DNA from 2 places in the Paenibacillus sp. Z6-24 genome. Region 1 is predicted to be linked to the other one. Evidence: a T-box and tRNA genes for the amino acid it is inferred to sense, from the RefSeq annotation. Region 1 holds a T-box; the other holds one or more tRNA genes.
What was found. A T-box is a leader RNA that pairs with one kind of tRNA and senses whether it is charged. The one in region 1 lies ahead of M1D61_RS05300 (valine--tRNA ligase), so its partner is inferred to be a tRNA-Val.

Region 1 (8,651 bases):
CAATCCCGGACGAATGCCAAAAGGAATCAGATTATTAATCCATTCCACAGCCTGTTCGTACGTATGTAGAGGGGCTGGCTGCCCCTCCGCAGTTTCGTATTCCATAATGTCCACCTTAACCTTTCAGTTCGGCAATACGGGCAAGAACCTTGTCGCGTTTGTCGGAATAATCAGCCTGTTTGGCACGTTCTTCCTCGATCACTTTCGCTGGCGCCTTGGATACAAAGCCCTGGTTGGACAGCTTCTTCTCCACACGTTCCACTTCGGAGTTGAGTGTAGCCACTTCTTTTTCCAGACGGGCAATTTCCTGGCTGATATCGAGCAGTCCTGCCAGCGGCAGGTACAGTTCCGCACCGGTTACGACAGCGGACATCGCCTTATCCGGCGCATTCAGTTCCAGACCTGCCTGATACTCGGAAGTATTACAGAAGCGCTGGATATAATGGGCATTGGATTCGATGATATCGAGAGATTGCCGATCATTGGCTTTAACGAGCAGTTCGATTTTTTTGCTCATCGGTACGTTTACTTCCGCACGGATATTACGTACGGAGCGGATCATATCGATCAGCAGGCTCATCTCTTCTTCAGCCGCTTTATTTTCCAGTGCAGGATCGAATTCCGGCCATGCCGCCAGTGTAATGGTCTGTCCTTCATGCGGCAGATGCTGCCAGATCTCTTCGGAAATGAACGGCATAAACGGATGAATCATCCGCATCGTGCGGTCCAGTACATAAGCGAGTACGGATTGGGTCGTCTTCTTGGCAGCTGCATCTTCTCCATACAGGGACAGCTTGGCAATCTCGATATACCAGTCACACAGATCATCCCAGATAAAGTTGTACAGCAAGCGTCCGGTTTCCCCAAATTCATAGGAATCGATCAGGCGTGTAATATCGCGCGCCGTTTCGTTCATGCGATGCAGAATCCAGCGGTCCGCTGTGCTCAGCTGGCCGGTCAGATCGATATCTTCAAAAGTGAATCCTTCCATATTCATCAGTGCAAAACGGGAAGCATTCCAGATTTTATTGGCAAAGTTGCGGGACTGCTCTACGCGCTCCCAGCGGAAACGTAAATCCTGACCCGGCGTACTGCCGGTAGAGATCATATAACGCATCGCGTCCGCGCCATATTGTTCGATAACTTCAAGCGGGTCAACCCCGTTGCCGAGCGATTTGGACATTTTCTGTCCATCCGACGCACGTACAAGACCATGCATCAGCACATCCTTGAACGGAATCTGATCGGTAAACTCAATTGCGGTGAAGATCATGCGCGCTACCCAGAAATAGATAATGTCATAGCCGGTTACAAGCAGATCGGTTGGATAATAGCGTTTGAGATCTTCTGTCTCATCCGGCCAGCCGAGTGTGGAGAACGGCCACAGCGCCGAGCTGAACCAGGTGTCCAGTACATCTTCATCCTGACGCAGCGTTTTGCCCGCGTGCTCAGGCAGATTGCTTGGATCTTCGGCGGATACGATAATCTCGCCAGTCTCTTCGCAGTACCAGGCCGGGATGCGATGACCCCACCACAGCTGACGGGAAATACACCAGTCACGTACATTTTCGATCCAGTTCAGGTATGTTTTCTCAAAACGGTCCGGTACAAAATTCGTACCTTTGCCATTACGCTGTGCTTCGATGGCTGCATCAGCCAGCGGCTTCATTTTAACGAACCACTGGGTAGACAGATACGGCTCAACTACAGCTCCGGAACGCTCACTGTGTCCTACCTGGTGAACATGATCCTCAATACGAATCAGTACACCGGCATCCTGCAGATCCTTGACGATCTGTTTGCGTGCATCACTGCGGTCCATTCCCTGGTATTTGTCGGCATTTTCATTCATAATGCCGCCTTCGTCCATCACTACGATCTGCGGCAGATCATGGCGCTGACCCATTTCAAAGTCATTCGGATCATGGGCAGGTGTGATTTTCACAGCACCGCTGCCGAATTCACGATCTACATAATCGTCTGCAATCACGGGAATTTCGCGACCGATGATTGGCAGTACGAGCATTTTGCCGATCATATCTTTGTAGCGTTCGTCTTTGGGATGAACAGCTACTGCAGTATCGCCCAACATGGTTTCCGGACGGGTTGTGGCTACAGTGATCGAGCCGCTTCCATCCTTCAGCGGATACTCCAGATGATACAGATGACCGTTTACTTCTTTGTATTCCACTTCGATATCGGACAGGGCTGTACGTGCCTGAGGGTCCCAGTTGATGATGCGTTTGCCGCGATAGATCAGGTCTTTTTCATACAATTTTACGAATACCTGGCGTACTGCCTTGGACAGTCCTTCATCCAGTGTAAAACGCTCACGGGAGTAATCGAGAGAGAAGCCCATTTTGGCCCACTGCTCGTGAATGGTCTGTGCGTATTTGTCCTTCCATTCCCACACTTTCTCCACGAACTTCTCGCGTCCCAGATCATGACGGGTAATGCCTTCGGCGCGCAGATTCTGCTCTACCTTGGTCTGGGTAGCAATACCGGCATGGTCGGAACCCGGCAGCCAGAGTGCATCATATCCCTGCATCCGTTTGGTACGAATCATAATATCCTGTAGGGTAAAGTCGAGCGCATGGCCGATATGCAGCATACCGGTTACGTTCGGCGGTGGAATAACAATCGTATATGGCTGTGCATCCGGACGCTGGCCTGCACGGAAGAAATCATTTTCCATCCAGTAGTCATACCATTTGCGCTCGGCGGATTTGGGGTCATACGTTGTCGGCATGGATGTTGATGCCGGATTAGTGTTTGGTTCTGTCATACAGATCCCTCCATCATTATCATATAAGTAAAAGTGTACACCTGATGCATGCACGGGACAGCGGATGCCATGAATACCCGTTCCTGCGTATTAAACCGTGTATGATCGTTGTTCGGCAGTTATTATCCACCAGTAAGGCCAAACCAACAAAAAAAGCCCTTCGTCTCAAAGGACGAAAGGCCTGGCTCTCGTGGTACCACCTTTGTTTCGCTACCTGTACTTCCTTGCGATTATATTGAAAATACGCATCAGATAACGACACTCTAAGACAGATAACGGCTGCTACCGGTCCATTCTATACCTGTTACCGCTGCCGATCTCAAGGATCGGACAAACCAGGTCTCAAATGAACAACTCCCGGACGACTTCGACGTATCGCATCCTACAGAACCTCTCAGCGCAGCAGTTCCGCTCTCTAAAGGCCGATCATGTCTACTATTTCCGTTCACAGTTTTTGAACTAATTTTCACTCAACATCATAACTTGTAGACGTAGCAAAGTCAATAAAAAAGCTGACATCCGGCGTATGCCTGCCGAATGCCAGCCTGTCTGTATTTACTTTAAATTAAAAGCAGCCCGCCTGTAACTGCAAGGCGTCATTACTCCTGTCCAATCAGCTTGAGGCTCTCGGCCAGCTGCAGCATATCCGATGGCCAGGGATCATCCACGACCGTCTCTTCGCCTGTCCACGGATGGACAAAAGCAAGCTGTTCGCCATGCAGTGCCTGGCGATCCAGCAGATCACTGCGTCCACCGTACAATGCATCACCGATTAGCGGATGCCCCATATAGCTCATATGGACACGAATTTGGTGCGTTCGGCCGGTTTCCAGCTTCAGCTTGACCAGACTGGCGGCTTTGGTACCGGCTACCTTTTCCACAAAAGTAACGGCAGACTGTCCACCCGGTGATACCCGGCGGCGTTGCTTGTGATGGCGATCCTTGCCAATCGGCTCATCGATTATCGTCAACTGATCACTGACATTGCCCTGCACGAGTGCAGCATAACGTCTATCGATGAGCTTCTCCCGCATCTGCTCATCCATCAGGGAAAGGGCAAATTCGTTCTTGGCGTATAGTACCGGTCCGGTTGTGTCCTCATCCAGACGATGGACATGGCGTACGGCACAATCCTGGCCGGTACTCTCATAATGCGCAGCTACAGCATGGGCCAGCGTCACCCGTGTATCCTGCTGATCCGCAGGGTGTACGGCCATACCAGCCGGCTTGTGCACCACCAGGATGTAATCATCTTCATACAGAACTTCCAGCGGATGATCATAACGCGGCTCAAAGCCGTACTCGGCCGCCGGAAACAAACGCAGTCTGATGCGGTCGCCGGTTATTTTGATTTCTCCTTTGGAATGAAGTCTGCCCAGCAGTTTGACCGGGAAAGACTGGCTTTCCAGCCACTGCATCATCCGGGTATGACGCTGCTCGGTCTGCTGCAGATCAAGCTCGCGGCCGGGCATGAGCTCCAGCCATTCACCGCGGCGCTCCGCAGCGGCTCGAATCGATTTGAAAGAAGGATTCCCGGTATTGGAACGGTTGTGGTCGTCCATGGCAGGTGTCATCATTATAGCGACTTCATGACATCGCGGTGAACTGCGATCGTCTGCTCGATATCCTCATCGCTGTGCACACCGGATACGAACATGCCTTCAAATGGAGACGGTGCCACGCTGATGCCGCGATCCAGCATCGCGCCAAAATAGCGTTTGAACATATCCATATCGCTCACTTTGGCAGTATCGTAATTGGTTACCGGTCCTTCTGTCAGGAACGGGCAGACCATGGAGCCAACACGGTTAATTGTAAGCGGAATGCCTGCTTCGCGAGCGTTGACTTCGAACCCTTCCTGCAGACGGGCAGAGATCTGCTCCAGACGTGTATACACTTCCGGCGTCAGCAGGCTCAGTGTGGTATAACCGGCTGTCATCGCGAGTGGATTACCGCTGAGTGTGCCTGCCTGATAAATAGGGCCTGTCGGCGCAATCTGCTCCATAATCTCGCGCTTGCCTCCATAAGCTCCAACCGGCAAACCGCCACCGATTACTTTACCAAGACAGGTCAGATCCGGAGTCACTCCATAACGTCCCTGGGCACAGTTCATATGCACGCGGAATCCGGTCATGACTTCATCAAAGATCAGCAGACTGCCATACTGCGATGTCACTTCACGCAGACCTTCGAGGAATCCGGCTGCCGGAGGAACTACCCCCATATTGCCGGCTACCGGCTCAACGATAATACAGGCGATATCCTCGCCAAAACGTTCAAATGCCAGACGGACCGATTCCAGATCGTTGTAAGGAACCGTTACGGTATTGGAAGCGACCGCTTCCGGTACCCCGGGGCTGTCCGGCAATCCCAGCGTAGCCACACCGGAACCGGCTTTGATCAGCAGGCTATCGCCATGTCCATGGTAGGAGCCTTCAAATTTCAGAATTTTATCGCGCTTGGTGTAACCGCGTGCCAGGCGGATCGCGCTCATCGTCGCTTCCGTACCGGAGCTTACCATACGTACAATATCAATCGACGGTACACGCTCGGCGACCAGCTTGGCCATACGCGTCTCAATCTCGGTCGGTGCGCCAAAGCTGGTGCCTTTTACCGTGGCTTCCTGCAGTGCACGAACGACGTCGGGATGCGCATGTCCCATAATGAGCGGACCCCAGGAGCCGACATAATCGATAAATACATTGCCATCGATATCATACAGACGGGAGCCTTCTCCACGATCTACATACACGGGCGTCAGACCTACCGTTTTAAAAGCGCGAACCGGACTGTTCACCCCGCCCGGAATATACTGTTTGGCTTCTTCAAAAGCTGTGCGCGAGCGTTCATCACGGCGCACGGAGTTCATATTGTTCATTGATCAAGCACCTCCATAAATGGTATCCAAATGATACAGACCGGGAGTACACCGGACAGACCGGTGCACCGCTTCAGACTGTATTCATTTTCCCTGTCCCGTATATTTACCCGTCCTGTTCATGTGCAATCCGAATGGACGGATGAAATCGTCATTCTATTCTTCGCGCAGCCAACGTGCAACATCTTTGGAGAAATAAGTGATGATCATGTCCGCGCCGGCACGTTTGAAGCCCAGCATCATCTCGGTTACAATGCCGCGCTCATCAATCCAGCCCTGCTGTGCAGCAGCTTTGACCATAGCATATTCCCCACTGACATTATAAGCTACCAGCGGCAGGTCAAAGTTCTCGCGGACCGCACGCAGTACGTCCATATATGCCAGCGACGGTTTGACCATCAGCATATCGGCGCCTTCCTGTACGTCGCTCTCCGCTTCGCGCAGCGCTTCACGTACATTGGCAGGGTCCATCTGATACGATTTGCGGTCACCGAACTGAGGAGCCGACTGGGCAGCTTCACGGAATGGACCGTAGAATGCGGAAGCATATTTCACCGCATAGGACATAATCGGAATGTCCTGGAATCCCGCATCATCCAGAGCAGCACGGATTGCATAGACGAATCCATCCATCATATTGGAAGGGGCAATAATATCCGCTCCTGCCTGTGCCTGGGAGACAGCCGTCTGGGCGAGCAATACCAGCGACTCATCATTATCCACATCCGCATGGATATGACCGTCAATCTCATGACTGTGAACTACACCACAGTGTCCGTGGTCAGTAAATTCACACAGACAGGTATCGGCAATGACAACCAGCTGCGGATAGTTTTCCTTGATATAACGGATCGCCTGCTGTACAATGCCCTGTTCCGAATAAGCACCTGTACCGACGCTGTCCTTGGTCTCAGGCACACCGAATACCATAACTGCCGGAATACCCAGCTCGACGATCTCCTGAATCTCTTCACCGATGCGGTCCATGGAGAAGTTGTACACACCCGGCATGGAAGAGATTTCCTGCTTTACATTGGTACCGTAGGTTACAAATACCGGCTGGATAAAGTCGGTTTTATGCAGACGGGTTTCGCGGACCATGCTGCGGATAGCAGCAGTTTTGCGCAGACGACGGTGACGTGTAAAAGCTTGACTCATGATTATACTTCCTCTCTTGTTTATAAAATAAAGCCGACCTGCTCAAGCGGTGGTCGGCATACGCTATGTCGATCATCAATTAGTGAGATTGAAGCGGGACATTGCCCGCATTCCAGCGGCATAAAATATCAATTAATCCATCCAGTGTGGACTGCTCCGCCATCAAGCCTACAGACAAGCCTGCCTTTTCGGCAGTCAGTGCGGTCTGCGGTCCGATGCAGGCAATGACCGAATGCTGCAACGTCTCCACCGGATTGTCAAAGCCCAGTTTGCGCATCGCTGCCAACAGATTCGTGACGGTCGATGAACTGGTAAAAGTAACCGCATGGATCGCCTGTTCTTCAAACAGCTTGCGCAGCTCGATATCGTCTTCGCCAGTCATGACCGTCTCGTACGTATCGACCTCTGTCACATCCAGCTGCATCTGTCTCAGCGTATCCGGCAGCCAGGCGCGTGCCAGATCGCCGCGAGGTAGCAGAACGCATTGTCCGGCCTCCAGCTGGCCTTCCAGGCTCTCCAGCATGCCTTCGGCGTGGAATTTCTCCGGCAGGATAACAGCAGTCAGACCACGGCTACGTAGAGCCTCCAGCGTCGCTGGACCTACGGCTGCCAGGCGGGCATGATGCAGCGAGCGGATATCCTGCTCCTGCTCTTCCAGATGACGGAAAAAGTACTCCACCCCATTTACACTCGTGAAGAACACCCAGTCATACCGCTCCAGCTGTGAAAAGGCATGCGCAATCTGCTGACGAGCCGATTCGGAGGAAGGCATGACCGTCTCGATGACCGGGTACTCATAAGGCTCCCCGCCCAGTTCATCAATCCGGTCGACCAGTTCACTCGCCTGGCTGCGTGCACGTGTAACGAGAATACGCTTGCCGAATAAAGGCAGCCGTTCAGCCCACTGCATCCGCTCTCGTTGATTCACCACTTCGCCTACAACAATAACAGCCGGCGGTTTGAAATTGGCCTCTTCCACTTTGGCTGCGATATCTTTGAGCGTACCGACAAGCGTATCCTGCTCTGCCCGTGTTCCCCAGCGAACGAGCGCTACCGGTGTATCTTCAGGTCGTCCATGGCGGATCAGCTGCTCACTGATATAACTGATTTTGGCAACACCCATCATAAAGACAAGTGTTCCCGTAGCGTTAGTCACCTTATCCCAGTGGATACTCTGATCCAGCTTATCCGGACTCTCGTGTCCGGTAATGATCGATACGGAAGAAGCATAATCCCGGTGTGTCACTGGAATCCCCGCGTAAGCCGGAACAGCGATAGAAGAACTGATGCCCGGTACAATCTCGTACTCAATTCCATGCTGACGCAGCAGATCCGCTTCCTCGGCTACTCTGCCGAAGATCGTCGGATCTCCACCTTTCAGGCGCACAACCGTTTTGCCCTGCAGTGCCAGATCGACGAGCAGCTGATTGATCTCTTCCTGCTTCATGGTATGACGATCAGGCAGCTTGCCTACATAGATCTTTTCCGCGCCCGGTTTGGCCTGCTTGAGCAGCCTCGGGCTTGCCAGTCGGTCATAGACGACCGCATCCGCCAAACCAATACATTCCCAGCCCCGAAGCGTAATCAGCTTTAGAGCTCCAGGACCTGCACCTACCAGATACACCTTGCCGGTCATTCTCTTCATCCCCCAACTTCTGCCAGAATCTTGTCCGCTCCACGAAGAATCAACTGATCTGCCACTGCAAGCCCCAGCTCTACAGGATGAGTACCCTGCAGCGTTTCTTTCAGTATTGTACTGCCATCGGGTGAAGCTACCATTCCTGTTAATGACAATTGTATAATGTTTTGGTCTGCTTGAGAATCCGATGT
Region 2 (8,651 bases), 490 kb from region 1:
CAAAGTCATGATCTGGAAAGACGATCAGCTGATCGAGCCATTTGCGCGGCTGGTCCGTCATAACCGGGAGCGGGTGATTCTCGATGATCACCGCACCTTTACCAAAGCGGATCATCAGTTTGTTGTACGCTCACGCAGGGGATGCTGAGCTGTATAACTGTGCAATAAAACATAACCGTTCACAGACTATCGTCTTTTATACAGGACGATAGTCTTATTTTGGAAATTAAATGGCTTTTTTACATACAAAGCTTCATTCTGTGTACTGTTCCTCCGATATTAATAGAGGATTGGATACAGACGATACTATATTAAGGGGAGAAATGAATGACACGTACTGCTAAATTGGGGAAATGGATGCTTGCGCTAGTATTGGTCAGCACAATGCTCTTTCCAAGCGGAGTATTCGCGGCGGATACTACTGCGGTATCACTGAAGTTCGATGATAACAATACGCTGACCTTGTCACTTGAGGATGATGGACAGGAACTGAATGTGTACACCGTTGACGGTTCAGGCGATACGACAGACGTATCCGACAAAGCGACATGGTCTACCAGCAGTGCAGCTGTAGCTACCGTGAAATCCGGCCAAGTCACACCGGTAAGCGTCGGTACAACGACGATTACTGCCAAGTATGGCGACCTTGCTGCAACCAAGAAAGTGACAGTAACATCACCTTATAACGCGCTCACACTGTCTCCGGCAGCTGGAACCAACGTAACGATTGGAGAACCTGTTGAATTCACAGCAACAGCTACCAAGCAAGACGGAAGTACAGTAGACGTAACCGATAGTGTTACATGGTCTACATATGACATTAAAGTAGCCAAAGTAGTCGAAGGCAAAGTAACCGGTCTATCCCAGGGAACAACATCTCTTACGGCAAAGTATGCAGGTCTCGTAGCAGCAACTGATCTGTATGTACGCTCTTCCTTCCAGGGATTGATGTTGACTCCGGAAGAAGATCAGATCATGTTCATCGGCCAGCAGCCGAAGCAGATCGTAGCTGAAGTAGGCGATGCCAGTCGTGTACCCACCAATGTCACTTCCAAAGTAACATGGACATCGTCCAACCCGCTGAACGCTACGATCGAGAATGGCGTACTGACACCATGGGTAGAAGGTACTTCCACGATCAAGGCTCAATATGAAGACTTTACCAAGACATTCAAAATAACGGTCTACAAAACAATGACCAAAGTACAGGCAAATGTGGATTCCATCGACCTTGTAACCGGCGGATCGGCAGCACTGCCAAAAGTAACCGGTACAGCAGTGGACGGTACTACCAAGGACCTGTCCAAACTGGTGGACTGGACGATTGATAGCTCCATCGCATCCGTAACCACTACCAAACTGGAAGCCGAAGGCGAAGGCGACACCAATCTGGTCGGCAAAATCGGCGATATGACGGTAACCGTTCCGGTAAGCGTCAAAGCCAAAGCGCTGACACTGACACCGAGCGTATCCAGTCTGAGCATCGTGGTTGGATCTACAGCCAACCTGCCCAAAGTAGAGGCTGTCACTGCAGATGGTAATACCATTGATGTAACCGATGAAGTGGAGTGGACACTGAGCTCCGATAAAGCCCTCCTCCAGGAAGGCAAAATCAAGGCACTGGTCAAAGGCAGCACGTCTCTCAAAGGAACCTACCTGAACAAAAACGTGCGTGTAGGCATCAAAATGGAAAGCAAAATCAATTCCATCACGGCGACACCGGCGATCATTGACCTGAACGTGAACAAAAGCAAATCCATTATGGTTAAAGGTGTTTATGCCGATGGTAAAAAAGCAACACTTTCTTCCAAAATGAACTGGGTATCTTCCAATCCGGCAGTAGCTACTGTCAAAGGTGCCAGCGTTAAAGCGGTTGGTGTAGGTTCTGCTACACTAACGGGTTCATACCAGGGTCTGACAGCAACTGTCAAAGTCAATGTAACCTCCAAGCTCAAAAAGCTGACCGTATCCGAGAAATCACTGAAAATGACTACCGGTGATGCCAAGACTGTTATCCTGACAGCCGAGTACGATACCGGTGAAATCGTCGATGTAACCAAGGGTGCGATCTGGACGACCAGCAAAGTAACTGTAGCTACCGTAAAAGAAGGTAACATTACAGCATTAGCCAAAGGATCGTCTTCGATCAAAGCTGACTTTGGCGGCAAACGCGTCTCTGTTAGCGTTTCTGTCAAAGATGTAGCAGCTGCGAAGTAAGCACATTGATTGGATGGTACATGCCAAACAGCATAAACCGCCTGTAGATCATGAACAGACGATAGGAACCTCTGCCGCAAAGCAGAGGTTCTTTTTTATATGAAAACAGGCCAATAGACAAAGTTTTCTTGCCAAAAAGCAATAGAGAATATAGAATAGGAACATATGTTCTTTAAAGGTATCACACTTTTACAGCAGAGGAGGAGAACTATGCTGGATGATTTTGAAAGGAAGCTGCTGCGCGTATTATTTAATTTCTTTGCCCGCCACCGCCGAATGCCGAGCTGGCGTGAACTGTCAGCGATGACATATCGCTCGGCGGATGAACTGGTACATACCCTGACCGCGCTGGAGAACCGGCAGTACATATATTGGGATAACAAAAACGACCCATCGACCATTATCATGATCCAAAGCTGGGAGCGCCGGGAGAAGCGTCCGCGGACTACCTCACAGGCGACAGATTCTTCCTACTGGACGCAGTATTGATCTGCTATGGATTAGATACCAGATAGTATTTATCCGTATATGCCTGCTGTGAGGTGTCTGGCTTTCTGGAATCAGCAAGTTAGATATTGACAGCCCTTATCCGATTTGGTATATTACTTCTTGTGATTGTAATACGACCTGTTAGCTCAGCGGGAGAGCACTATCTTGACAGGGTAGGGGTCAGTGGTTCGATCCCACTACAGGTCATACCGAAAAGTCCTTGTGTAGCAAGGGCTTTTTTTATTTGTCTTTTTATTTATTGCATTCTTATATCCATTTTTCAGATAAAAGTCTTTACGTTTGACTCGCTGAGTATGGTTATCGGCGGTCGGATTAATTTCTTCAATATTCAGCACCAGTCGGTGTTCGGGATAATTGGTTTCAATCATGGATACCTTCTTTTTTCGCTCTCCACAATAAAACAATCATTGGAATTCCCTCTACTTTTGGAAACGCTTTATGATAATTTTTTTACAAGCGCTATGGGTATCTTTGTGATTATTCATATTTTGAAGGAACTAAAAATGCCGCTAAAAGATATCCGGGATTATCTGGATCATCGAACGACAGCTCATATGATTGATATTGCGGAAAAGAAAATCCCCCATATTGAGCAGGAACTCACCAAATTGAAACAGATTCAGCATGTGCTTCAAAAAACGAGCTCTTATGCTGTGGAAGGACAGGAAGCTAAACAGGGAGAAATTTGACTCGAAGACCAGGCGGAGGAAAAGCTGATTTGCAGTGAAATCATTTCAGAAGGAAATCAGCGTGACCATGATCTGAAATGGACGAATACTTTTCGGGAGTTTGATCATTTACCCAGTCGATTGTTTCCTCATTTGTAGGTACAATGATAGCGATCTGGAATCTGCTATCCGAAGAAAATGCAGCAGCTTATTTTTTTGTGAAAACAGACAGTGACCCTACGGAATTTAATACATTTATAAAGCAAAAAGGCAAATATGCGGTAGGCTACCATTATGGTGAATACGAGACACTCAATCAGACATATGCCTTTTCATAATAGAAAACAAAGGAGGGAGAGCTGCATGGCTGAACAAGCATACGCGTATATTGACAGGACTGCTGGACAGGTGTTCCATGTACTGACCGACTATACACTGGCTCAGCGGGAAGCGAGAGGCCGGGTGATTGAATACCGAGGTGAGCATGAAGGCGGCTACCCGGTTTCCGATCAACGGCAGCTCATTATCTATACCAAGCAGCAGATTGAGAAAGACAATTATCCGATTCCATCCTATATTCAGGCAGCGATTGATGCACTGAGTTGATGGAGAATAATTATTTTGCCAGCTCCCGGTAGCGGGGGCTTTTTGCTTTGTGTATAATGGAATTTTGGAACACAGGTAATTGCACACAATGTAAAGTAAAGGAGCCAACATCATATGGGTCAGCGTTACCGAATTACCCGGGAAATGCAGCAGGAGGGCAGCGCTCGGCAGCCGATTACTTTGGAAGAATGCAAAGCTTATTTTGAACTGCAGCCTGATATTGTATATACCCCGGTCTTCATAGTCAAAGGAGAGGCCACCATGTCGATCGAAGGCGACTTTTTCCTCTGGGAGACAGAAGGAGCTACAATCCCTTTCCGCCACTTTGACGGAGACTTGTACGTATCCGGTATGAATGAAGCCGTTATTCCTAAAATGATCGAAATCGCCAGCGCGCTGCGGGCGGATATTGCGGAGGATTGATAGGGTACAGGCTCGTTTTTTTAGCAGACTCTGTTCTGGAAAAAGGAAAGGCGAGATTGGAGTTCGTTATCATTTATGCAGAAAAGCTCTTGTCCAGCAAGGGCTTTTTTTGCATATTCGCCTATACAGAAACTACAAACTCGCAAAAAAATAAATGAAAATGTACAAATAACTGTTTTAAATTTATAGCTGGAGGGTGATATTAGATAGACAGCGAAATTATATTTTGGAGGCATGAGAAACGTGGAAAACAGAAACGAACAGTATGCATTTGACATAGAGAACGAAATGGATTCCTTTATGATGCAGGTAAGCCAAATCGTTAAAAACCGTGATAACTCGGATCTGGCAGTACGGGGCAAAGTGACTCAACTCCTCAGCCAGTACATGGAAACCAACTAAACCAACAATCTAATATAGCATTGATCCGGAGGAAGTTTCCTCTGAAATGAATGATCTATGCAACGGACGGCGTGCAGGCTCGGGTATCTATGGATATCCGGTCTGCACGTTTTTAATTTATACCGTACAGATACTAGGTGTGAAATTGGAACCGGGAGGATGTATACTTAAACTCTGCTGCTTTTTTTGTTATGATACATAGATTATGAAAAAGCTGATTTCGAACATCCGGTGAAAGCTGAATGTATAACTGTAGACCGGACTTTATATATAGATAACTGCTTAGCCCTACGCAGTATTGCAGTTCGTGCAGGGAAGGAGAACAACCGCCATGAAGAGAATATCGCCTGCTGCTTCGAAGTCCAAATACTGGACGATACAGTCGCTGTCTGCCTGGGAGCAAGCCCAACAGTACGGCTTTTTGGAAGGGCATAGTGATCATATTGCCTATCCGGAGCCGTACCACTGGATGATGGCCCAGATGACGGAGCGTCTGCCGCTTTATGACGGCAGTTACCCGGTGTGGGTATGGAAAGAAAAGCCGGATCTTTTGCAGTTGAATCATTTTACCGGCCGGGAGCAGTGTGTCTGTCTTACCCTGTCCCTGAATCCACTAAATGTACTGCTGTCGGATTTTCAGGAGTGGCATTCGGTGTTAAATAATACGTTCAATGCAGTGGATCGGGCGGAGTGGGATGCGTTCCAGTCAGGTCGCTCGCTGCTGACCAAGGAACAGAGCTGGCTGCGCATATTCGATCTTAACCGCCCCCTGGATACCGACTGGTCCGGCGCACAGGAAAGACGTCTGCAGGGCGTCACCGGCCGGGTGCGATTGCAGCAGGTGCTCAAGGCAGAGTATCTGACTGAACCGAGCCAGGCTAAAAGATATTATTACTGCTGATGGAGCGTATAACCGGTTTACATAATAAAGACATCTAAGCGGCATGTCTATAAAGATACACCTCTGTCTGACAAGGTAATATTATCAATGCAGGCTCCATCCTGCTATCAAGAAAAGCATCTGCTGCGTGCGGGTGCTTTTTGCTGTAAAAAGATGCATCCGTAAATTCTTATAATGCCAAAGTATATTCATATTTTTTACTATTCAATATACAGTACAGGGGTATAGTATATAGAAAAGGTATATGTTTTAATTTCAATCAACAGCATATCAAAATCAAAGGAGTGTTTCATTATGAAAAAAGGTCTAATCTCCGCTGGAGTCGTTACGCTGCTCCTAATCAGCGGCTGCAGCAGCAATGCCAATACAGAGAAAGCGGATGATTCCGGCAGCAGTACAACGACCCAGTCACAGACCGAAGGAATGAATGACAGTTCTATGCCCATGCAGCATGAGGGTGACAGCGGGACTATGCATCATTCCGGCTCGTCCGAAGTGCCAGCTGGTCTGCAAACGGCGCAAAGTCCTGAATTTCCGGTAGGCAGCAAGGTCGTGATGAGTGCAGATCATATGGAAGGCATGAAAGGTGCCGAAGCTACCGTTACAGCTGCCTATGATACGACCGTCTATAGCGTCTCCTATACACCAGCGACAGGCGGCGACCCGGTCAAGGATCACAAATGGGTCATTCATGAAGAACTTCAGAATGCCGGAGAACCGCCGCTCAAGCCAGGAACAGAGGTCGTACTGAATGCGGATCATATGCAGGGTATGAAAGGCGCGCAGGCAACTATTGATTCGGCTGAGCAGACAACAGTCTATATGGTCGATTACATGCCTACAACAGGCGGCGAAATGGTCAAAAACCACAAATGGGTCACCGAAGATGAACTGACTGCAATGTAAAAGTCAGCAGCCAGGCAGTAGATATGCAGTTCACTGATTCAACTGCACACACAACGGCTATACAATATATACAGCATATCGATACCGTCAAATCGCCGGCCAGCTATGTTCATTCGGAGCATGGTGTATTAATATAAATATAGATGATCCACGAAGCAAGCCTTTTGCGAGAGGCTTGCTTTATTTGGGCCGTATGTTCAGAATAAGCAGGGGCTCAGCGGTAGATCAGACGGCATCACAGCGTTCACCCATTACATTTATACAGGAGGTCCCATGGCTCAGTTTACATATACAGGGTTGCTTAATCGGACGATGGAAATCTATGAACAGCACGGGAGTGCAGAGGCATATCATTTTATAACCGAACATCAGGAAGACGGAGCCGGCAATCCGGCCCAAATATACAATCTGCGTTACAGTCTGGCCGCTTCTGCAGGAATGCATGAAGAAGCACTACGATTGCTGCAGGAAGCGATAGTGGAACATGAATACTGGTATGCGGCGGAATATTTGCTGGAAGAGGAGTCGCTGGAGTCGCTGCAGGATGATACAGAGTTCCAACGTCTGATTGGAATCTGCCGGGCACGTGAAGCACAGGCTCTGACCGAAAGCAGTGCCAAGCTGAATATTGTACTGCCTGATCAGGAAAAACCGGCATCTGATTTCCATACCATCTTTGTACTGCATGGCGAACAGGAAAATATGGACATCGTTCAGCCGTATTGGAGTTCACTGCTTGAACGGAATTACAAGCTGGCGCTGCTGCAGTCTTCGCAGGTGCAGTTCTCGGGTGCTTATGACTGGGTCGATATCGATGCAGGGATGGACGAACTCAAGCAGTCCATGGAAGAACTGGCCCGGATCGATAATCCGCAGCTGGAGATTCGGGATTGCCTGCTGCCGGAGAACGCACTACCTTCCGGCAAAAGACCTGTTCTGGCGGGATTCTCTGCCGGAGCTAGGGTAGCAATGAATACAGCCGCCGAATATTCCACCGGTGTAAGAGGTTTGATTCTCGTCGCTCCCTGGATGCCGGACCGGGAAGAGTGGGAGCTGGGACTGAATGCCTGGAAAGAGCACGGGGTCAAGCTGTATATTATTTGCGGCGAACGGGATGAAGAATGTTTGCCGGGTGCGCAGGAACTGGTGGAAGCACTGGATTTCAAAGGTATTCCTTATGTATTCAAAAACGTGACCGGGCTGGGACATGATTATCCGGCTCATTTTAATCAGATGCTTCAGGAAGCTGCAGCCTTTATTGAAGGCTGAGGCGAGAAGGTACATCATATTTTCAAACGGAATCGAAAAAGCTATAATCAGATATAGATGACAAGACATATTATGAATGCGATGAATGCACAGAGGGAAGAGTGAACGGAGTGAAGATAGGGATTTTTGATTCCGGTATTGGCGGCTTGACAGTCATGCATGAAGCGATGAAGCTGATGCCGGACGAAGATTATGTGTTTTATGCAGATACCCGGCACCTGCCTTATGGCGAGAAGCCCAAGGATGAAGTTCGGCAGTATGTGCTGGAAGCTGCGGATTACCTGGCTGCCCAGGATATCAAGGCACTCGTTATCGCCTGCAATACAGCGACCAGTATCGCAGTGACCGATCTGCGGCAAAAGTATGATTTCCCGGTGATCGGTATTGAGCCGGCGGTCAAGCCTGCTGTACAGAACAGTATCGTCAAGCACAAAAAGGTTCTGGTGCTGGCGACCCGGCTTACTTTGAATGAAGAGAAGTTTCATAACTTGGTCAAAAGCATAGATACCGGCGATATTGTGGAAAGTGTACCGATGCCCGGTCTGATCGAACTGGCGGAACAGCGGAAGTTTGCGGATGAAGATGTACTGCCTTATTTAAATCAGGCGCTGGGTCATCTGGATTTACGCCAATATGGTACAGTAGTGCTGGGATGTACACATTTCCCGTATTTCCGCAGCAATCTGCGCCGCTTCTTCCTGGAGGAAGTTGATATTATTGATGGAAGCAATGGAACAGCACGGCATTTG

Region 2: it has a tRNA-Val gene. The T-box ahead of M1D61_RS05300 (valine--tRNA ligase) is inferred to sense a tRNA for this amino acid. The anticodon was not compared.

What each region holds. Positions count from the first base shown of each region.
Region 1 covers NZ_CP096398.1:1,177,556-1,186,206, reverse strand. The annotation lists gene M1D61_RS05305 (bifunctional folylpolyglutamate synthase/dihydrofolate synthase) at 1-105, opposite strand, end outside; gene M1D61_RS05300 (valine--tRNA ligase) at 116-2,785, opposite strand; T-box leader at 2,951-3,243, opposite strand; gene M1D61_RS05295 (RluA family pseudouridine synthase) at 3,385-4,257, opposite strand; gene hemL (glutamate-1-semialdehyde 2,1-aminomutase) at 4,362-5,663, opposite strand; gene hemB (porphobilinogen synthase) at 5,820-6,821, opposite strand; gene cobA (uroporphyrinogen-III C-methyltransferase) at 6,901-8,457, opposite strand; gene hemC (hydroxymethylbilane synthase) at 8,463-8,651, opposite strand, start outside.
Region 2 covers NZ_CP096398.1:1,671,890-1,680,540, forward strand. The annotation lists gene M1D61_RS07295 (hypothetical protein) at 1-148, shown strand, start outside; gene M1D61_RS07300 (Ig-like domain-containing protein) at 328-2,217, shown strand; gene M1D61_RS07305 (hypothetical protein) at 2,428-2,706, shown strand; tRNA gene M1D61_RS07310 (tRNA-Val) at 2,842-2,913, shown strand; gene M1D61_RS07315 (MerR family DNA-binding protein) at 3,153-3,416, shown strand; gene M1D61_RS07320 (hypothetical protein) at 3,759-4,001, shown strand; gene M1D61_RS07325 (hypothetical protein) at 4,116-4,424, shown strand; gene M1D61_RS07330 (hypothetical protein) at 4,668-4,826, shown strand; gene M1D61_RS07335 (DUF3841 domain-containing protein) at 5,158-5,727, shown strand; gene M1D61_RS07340 (YdhK family protein) at 6,022-6,633, shown strand; gene M1D61_RS07345 (alpha/beta hydrolase) at 6,907-7,902, shown strand; gene murI (glutamate racemase) at 8,013-8,651, shown strand, end outside.